2 linked regions of the Sagittula stellata E-37 genome follow. The protein of the gene in region 2 interacts with the protein of the main gene of each other region in a pairwise test. Links are inferred from orthologs where the notes say so. Each region holds a gene or a part of one and is shown on either strand. Other genes may lie near its edges.

Region 1 (3,451 bases), 480 kb from region 2 along the record:
ACCTCCTCCAGATCGCCATCCTCGATCGCACCGAAGGCGGCGGCCTTCAGGTTCGAAAGCCGTTTCAGCCCCTCGTCGATCCCTTCGATCTCCGCCCGCAGGGCGCGGTAGTCTTGGGCTTTCCGATTCAGGTATTCCGCCAGTACGGCATCCGCCGCCTCACCGGGATTGTCGTGGTCGAACATCTCCGCAAGTGCGACCAGTTGCGACCGCGTCAGGCTCTTGCTGTCATCCAGGGCTTCTTACAGCGATCCCTTGGAGGCGCGGAGACTGCCGACCTCGTCGTCATTCAATGTCGCCGCGTTGGAGGCCTGTGCCTTGAGCGCCTTGATCCGGTCTCGGGTGATCCCGAGCGCTTCGCAGATCGGCTGATAGGTCCGCGCCTGCGGGTTGGCGACCTTGCCCTTTTCATAGTTGTGAATCCGCCGGACCGCGTCCTCGTCCCCAAAGGCTTTCAAGGCAAGCTGCACTTGCGTCCAGCCGCGCGTTTCGCGCTCTTCGCAGATTTCCTCACCCAGCAATTCACCGAAACTTTGCACCCAATCGTCCTCATTCGTCCGGAAGACGCCGGGAAAGTCCGCTCCCGTCCTGAGCCGTCCTCACACTCATCTGCCGCGATGCTGCACCTTGGGGATGTCTTCGGAGGCATCATTGAACCCGGCTGGCCAGCCATCAAGCCTCGAAAGGAAATGACATGAGGATCGTGATGGAATGGCTGCAAGCGGCGGCCGAGCGGATGACCTGTCACCACGCGATGTACGGCGTGATGGCGGCGGCCTATGCGGGGGCGGAGGCGCACCTGTGGGACAAGGGGGCCTTGGGGCTCGTCTTCATGGCGGCCTACAGCGTGCTGGCGCTGCGCCCCTGAGGCCGGACGACATGCGCCCCGCCGGCTGTGGCGGGGCGTTGCAACGGTTCGGGCCGGGTCAGGGTCAGCGGCAGACGGTGACCAGGTGACCGTTGCGGTAGGTCTGGTAGGGGTCGTGGCAGACGCGGGTGGTGTAGGTGCGCTGCTTCTGGTTCTTGCGCGCGCCCTGCACGGCGAGCGTTCCGATCACGCCGAGGACGACGCCGCCGACGACGTTGCGTTCGTGCTGGTTCAGCGCGGCGGCCGGGGTAGCGGCCGAGAGGGACAGCACCATGGCGGCAGCTGCGATGGCGGAGGTGAGGATCTTGGCAGACTTCTGGGCAGACATTTCAAATTTCCTTTCTGGAATGGGCGTGGCGGTGCCACGGCTGACCCCCGAGCAGCCGGGAGAATCGCCTGTGCGGACAATCGCCGCAATCGCCGTCGCAAATCGATATCAACGGTGTGTTAACCGATAACATCGCGGACGATTGGCGTGTATTCCGGAATACCCAACCTTCGGCGGAGGACGGCCGGGCGCGTGCCCCGGGCCGAAACCGCCCGCCCGCCAAGGTTCAGACCCAAGGGCAGGGTGGCGCAAAACCCCTCCCTACCATGTTTCCTGCCCGTGTTCCTGGCGCGCAATGCCCCGTGGAATGTCGCTCGGGCTTCAGCGCGCGCTCAGTCCGCGCTGGCGTTCAGCGCCTCGATGATCGGCACGAAGTCGGAGGCCTTCAGCGACGCGCCGCCGACCAGCGCCCCGTCGACGTTAGAGGTGGCAAAGATCTCTTCGGCATTCGCGGCCTTGACCGAGCCGCCGTACAGAATACGGACGGAGCGGCCCACGCCCTCGCCGAACCGGCGTTCCAGACGGGCGCGGATGAAGTCGTGCACCTCGCCGATCTGATCGGTGGTGGGAACCTTGCCGGTGCCGATGGCCCAGACCGGCTCGTAAGCGACGACGAGGTTGTGCCCCGTGGCCGCATCCGGGATCGACCCGGCCAGCTGGCCGCCGATGATGTCGAGCGTGTTGGAGGACTCGCGCTGATCCAGTGTCTCGCCGACGCAGACCACGGCGGTCAGCCCGGCGGCCCAGGCCGCATCGCATTTGTCGCGCACAGTGTCGTTGCGCTCGTCATGGTCGGTGCGTCGCTCGGAATGGCCGAGAATGACGTAGCTCGCGCCGGCATCCTTCAGCATTTCGGCGGCGATATCGCCGGTATGCGCGCCGGAGGGCTTGCCGTGGCAGTCCTGCCCGCCGACTGCGACGTTCTCCGCACGGGCGCTGGCGGCTGAAATCAGCGTCGCTGGCGGACAGATCAGCACTTCGGCAGCGCCTTTCGCGGCCTCAGCCATGGCGTCGAGTTCGTCCAGGCTGGCAATCGTGCCGTTCATCTTCCAGTTGCCGGCGGCCAGTTTCGTGCGCATGGTGTCATCCTTTTGCTGCTTGCGCGCAGTTTCGCGAGTGGGGCGGCGAGGTCAAGGGCGGTTGCGCGCCAAGCGGGTGCGTGGAAACAGTCGCACCGACCGTTTCAGCCCCCCCTTTCGAAGTGCCCATATTCCCGGTTCTCGATGCCCGAAAGATCGCCGGACGCGATCCCGATACGTTTGCGGCGCTGCGCCGCGGGGCGCCTGAGACCGGCCTGCCGGTCTATACTGGGAACCTCTGGCCGGACCGTCCGGAAGGGGGAGAGGTGATCGGGGCCTACTAGCGCAACGCCATGGCGGGCGCTCTGGACCTGTTGCGCGGCATCGCGGAGGCGATCGGCGCTGACCGGCACTGCTTCGACACGCGGCTCGTCCGGCCGATGGCGCTCATGCGGGGCAACTACGATCCGCCGCGCCCGGATTGCGCGGGCAAAAAGGACTTCGGTATCGCCGGCCACACCGATCAAGGCTGCGTGACGCTACTGGGATCGGACGGGAGTCTTGGGCCGTGACGACGTGTGGCACCCCGTACAGGCCGGACCAGGTATCTTTGTCATCAACTTCGGTGAATGAAATGTTTGAAATGTGGACTGAAGGCCGGGTGAAGGCCACGGCAAATCGGGTGAAGGGCACATTGCTGTCCCGCTGTTCTTCAACCCCAACCCCGACACGAACGTCGTGCCTTTGGGCTCTGGCAAGTCGATCCTCGCCGGGGATCATCTGGCGCGGCGCTTCAATGAAACGTATCATCAACTGCAAAAACCTCAAGCGGTCCACCGACCCAGGGCCGGCCGCCATTCCCTGAAGACAGACCCGCCTCCTTCATCTTGGCCAAAATACCTCGGGGGCGCGGGGGCAGAGCCCCCGTCAAGCCGAAGGCTTGAGTTAGTACCGTCACGCCGAAGGCGTGAGACAGTGGCACCACGCCGAAAACACGGGACAGTCGCGCGCCACACCATTGGCGGGAAAGGCCTATGCGGGGCGGCGGCGCCCAGACAGGGGCACATGCCGGCTCAGAGATATCGAAGGGCCTCGCGGGCCAGGTCGACCGCTTCATCGGGGTCGTCGAGGGCCTCGCCGGGCAAGGTCCAGTAGGGCATGGCTGCCCCGCCGCCGTCCTTTCGGGTGTAGCGCCAGCGTTCGCATCCCATCTCTTCCAGACGGTCGGCAAACGCC
Region 2 (3,520 bases):
ATACGACGCTTAACACTGGCTTTTTCAGGAGTAGTCCATGACCGTCACCGTCGGCATCAACGGCTTCGGCCGCATCGGTCGCTGCACGCTTGCGCACATCGCCGAATCCGCCCGCAACGATGTCCAGGTGGTCAAGATCAACGCCCCCGGCCCGATCGAAACCCACGCGCACCTGCTGAAGTACGACAGCGTGCACGGACGTTTCGCCGGAGAGGTGAAGGTCAAGGAAAACGCCATCGACCTCGGGCGCGGTCCGATCGACGTGATGTCCTCCTACGATCTGGAAGAACTCGACTGGGGCGGCTGCGACGTGGTGCTGGAATGCACCGGCCAGTTCAACGACGGCGACAAGGCCAACGCGCACCTGGCGCGCGGGGCCCGGTCGGTGCTGATCTCGGCGCCCGCCAAGAACGTGCAGCGCACCGTGGTCTACGGGGTCAACCACCGCGACCTGGTGAAGGGCGACGTGATGGTCTCCAACGGCTCCTGCACAACCAACTGCCTCGCGCCGCTGGTCAAGGTGCTGGACGAGGGCATCGGCATCGAAAGCGGGATCATGACGACGATCCACAGCTACACCGGCGACCAGCCGACGCTCGATCGTCGCCACAAGGACCTTTATCGTGCACGGGCCGCCGCCATGGCGATGATCCCGACCTCGACCGGTGCCGCCAAGGCCCTGGGCGAGGTGCTGCCCAACATGAAGGGCAAGCTCGACGGGTCCTCGGTGCGCGTTCCCACGCCAAACGTCTCGGCTGTGGACCTGACCTTCTATGCCTCGCGCGACGTGACGCTGGCAGATGTGAACGAGGTCGTGGCAGAAGCCGCCGCCGGCCGTATGGGCGCGGTTCTGTCCTACGATCCCGAGCCGAAGGTCTCCATCGACTTCAACCACACCACCCATTCCTCGATCTTCGCGCCCGACCAGACCAAGGTCGTGGGCAAGCGGATGGTCCGCGTCATGGCGTGGTACGACAACGAGTGGGGCTTCTCTGCACGGATGGCCGACGTGGCCGGAGCCATGGGTCGTCTGCTGCACTGAAACGGTCGTTCAAGGCACGAACCGGGGAAAGCGCCGTCATCTGACGGCGCTTTTTCGGTTTATGGGCCCCCTTTTTCAGGCCCCCTTCTGAACCGCCAGCCCGACGATCCCCAGCATCAGCTGCGCCGCTTTGCCCATGTCCTGCACCGAGACCCACTCCAGCGGCCCGTGGATCTGCCGCATGCCCGTGAACAGGTTCGGCGTCGGCACCCCCATTTCCGTCAGTCGCGACCCGTCGGTGCCGCCGCGGATGGGCTGGCTGAACGGTTCGATCCCGATGCCACGGCACGCTTCCCGCGCAAGGTCCACCGGCGTCATGTCGTCCTCCAGCCAATAGCGCATGTTGCGGTAGGTCGGCGTGATCTCCACCTCGATCTTGGCGCGCGGCTCTCCGGCCTGCACGGCGGCGCAGACCTGCCGCAGCAGGTCGCCTTTCGCCGCCAGCCCTTCGCGCTCGAAATCGCGCAGGATAAGGCGAATGTGCATTTCCGACGATCCGCCGTCCATGTTGGTCACATGCAGGAACCCGTCCCGCCCCGAGGTCGTCTCGGGCGTCATGGTCGACAGCGGCAGCGCCTGCAGGATCTTCGCGGCCAGGTAGGCGGCATTCACCATCTGCCCGGTGGCATAACCCGGATGGATCGACACGCCCTTCACCACAACGTCCGCCTGATCGGCCGAAAAACTCTCGTAGACGATCTCGCCCTCGACCCCGCCGTCGAAGGTATAGGCGAAGTCCACGGCCAGATCGGTCGGCAGTTCGCCGTGCACGCCGCGACCGATTTCCTCGTCCGGGGTAAAGGCCAGACGCAGCGTCGGGCGCGGCACCTCGGGATGCTCCAGCAAGTATTGCGCGGCGGACATGACGATGGCGACGCCCGCCTTGTCGTCCGCCCCCAGCAGCGTCAGCCCGGAGGCACAGACGATGTCCTCGCCCACCTTCTTGCCCAGGTAGCTGTCCACCTCGGGCGACAAAACCAAGGCGGGATCGTCGGGATATGTGATCTCTCCACCGTTGTAGCCCCGGATGACGCGCGGCTTGACCCCGGTGGCGTTGAATTGCGGCGCGGTGTCGACGTGGCCGAGGAAACCGATGGTCGGCCCCGGCGCATTGCCCGGCACCGTCGCCAGAACCGCGCCGTATTCGGTCAGCACCACGTCCTCCGCGGCCATCGCCTCCAGCTCGGCCACCAGCATGCGCGACAGGTCGAGCTGGCAGGCGGTGCTGGGCGTCGTCAGACTGTCGAGGTCGCTCTGCGTGTCGACGGCGCAATAGCGGACCAGACGGTCCTCCAGATCGGGTTCGAGAGCAATGGTCATGATGCCTCCGTTCGTTGCCTTCACGCGCCCGACCCTAGCGCCGCCATCGCCGGACGCCAGCCCCGTGATGCCTCAGGCCAGCGCGCTCCACGCCAGCCGGGCCGCAACGACTGCCAAAAGGGCAAGGATCGCCTTGTCGAAGACCTCTTTCGGCAGGCGCCGCGCCAGCGCTGCGCCCAGGGGCATCGCCGCCAGCAGCGGCAAAAGCGCCAGCCCGCTGCCCGCCGCGCGCTGGGGTGTGAGCAACCCGTACCAGATCATCGCCGGGATCTGCACCAGCGTCATCGACAGGAAGAACAAAGAGATCGTCGCAACAAAGACTGACCGCTCGGGTTTCATCGCGTTGAGGAAGGTGATCGACACCGGCGCGCTGACCCCGGTCGCCCCCTGCAGCACGCCCGCCACCGTCGACACCGGCAGCACCACGCGCCGCGCCGCCGCCATCGGCAGCGCCCAGTCCGGGCGCATCAGGCGGAAGGCGATGTACAGGAAGACGACGCAGGCCACCATCGCCAGAAGCAGCTTCGGCGCCGCATGAGCCAGCATGATCGTGCCCAGCCAGGCCCCGAGAAAACCGCCGCCGGCAAACAGCCACGGGAAGGCGCCTTCCGGTAGCGACGCGCGGTATTTCCACGACTGGATGAGGTTGGTGGCGAAGTTCGGCAGGACCATCACCGACACCGCGGTCGGTACGTCAAAATACAGCGCGATCACCGGCACCGCGACAATCGGTGCCCCCGCGCCCGTCGCCCCCTTGAGGATGCCGCCGAGGATCAGCGCCGCCGCCGCCCACAGCAATCCTGCCAGATGCGCCTCTGCAAACTCCATGCCAGACGTCCCCCGTTCCCGCGCGGAGACTGCGCCCGCGCGTTCGCAAAGGCAACAGCGGCGCATCGTCTTTCGCGGGAAAAGTCAGGGGCGCCAGTGACTTCGGCGCCGACCTTGAAGGCCGGGCTTTCGCAGCCCAGCCATCAGAACGCGACTGTCACGGCCTGTCGTCGATCCGGGCCTCGCGGGTATCACCCCTTTCGGCCGCCCGTGGCGCGTGGCTCGGGAAACAGCCGGCAAGGCCGCTCAAAGATAGTCGGCCCTTGCCAGACCGTACTTGGCCATCTTCTCGTTCAAGGTCCGGCGCGGCAGGCAGAGCTCGTCCATCAC

What was found.
Region 1: the proteins of pepT (region 2) and tpiA interact in binary tests that used the Escherichia coli proteins (3 or more experiments, as listed by UniProt). The link is inferred for Sagittula stellata E-37 from one-to-one orthologs.

What each region holds. Positions count from the first base shown.
Region 1 is NZ_CP155729.1:2,178,726-2,182,176, forward strand. The notes cover bases 403-3,153. They hold tpiA (triose-phosphate isomerase), read right to left. Parts: upstream 2,276-3,153; coding sequence 1,529-2,275; downstream 403-1,528. Other genes in these bases: ABFK29_RS10340 (helix-turn-helix domain-containing protein), read right to left, coding at 403-539; ABFK29_RS10345 (hypothetical protein), read left to right, coding at 695-868; ABFK29_RS10350 (hypothetical protein), read right to left, coding at 933-1,196; ABFK29_RS10360 (hypothetical protein), read left to right, coding at 2,569-2,787. In the rest of the region: ABFK29_RS10335 (hypothetical protein), read right to left, coding at 1-185; more of ABFK29_RS10340, read right to left, coding at 243-402; ABFK29_RS10365 (TfoX/Sxy family protein), read right to left, coding at 3,289-3,451. UniProt on the Escherichia coli protein: Involved in the gluconeogenesis. Catalyzes stereospecifically the conversion of dihydroxyacetone phosphate (DHAP) to D-glyceraldehyde-3-phosphate (G3P).
Region 2 is NZ_CP155729.1:2,660,947-2,664,466, forward strand. Bases 241-3,060 are described here. They hold pepT (peptidase T), read right to left. Parts: upstream 2,363-3,060; coding sequence 1,118-2,362; downstream 241-1,117. Other genes in these bases: gap (type I glyceraldehyde-3-phosphate dehydrogenase), read left to right, coding at 241-1,042; ABFK29_RS12630 (sulfite exporter TauE/SafE family protein), read right to left, coding at 2,435-3,060. In the rest of the region: more of gap, read left to right, coding at 38-240; more of ABFK29_RS12630, read right to left, coding at 3,061-3,190; ABFK29_RS12635 (sigma-54-dependent transcriptional regulator), read right to left, coding at 3,437-3,520. UniProt on the Escherichia coli protein: Cleaves the N-terminal amino acid of tripeptides.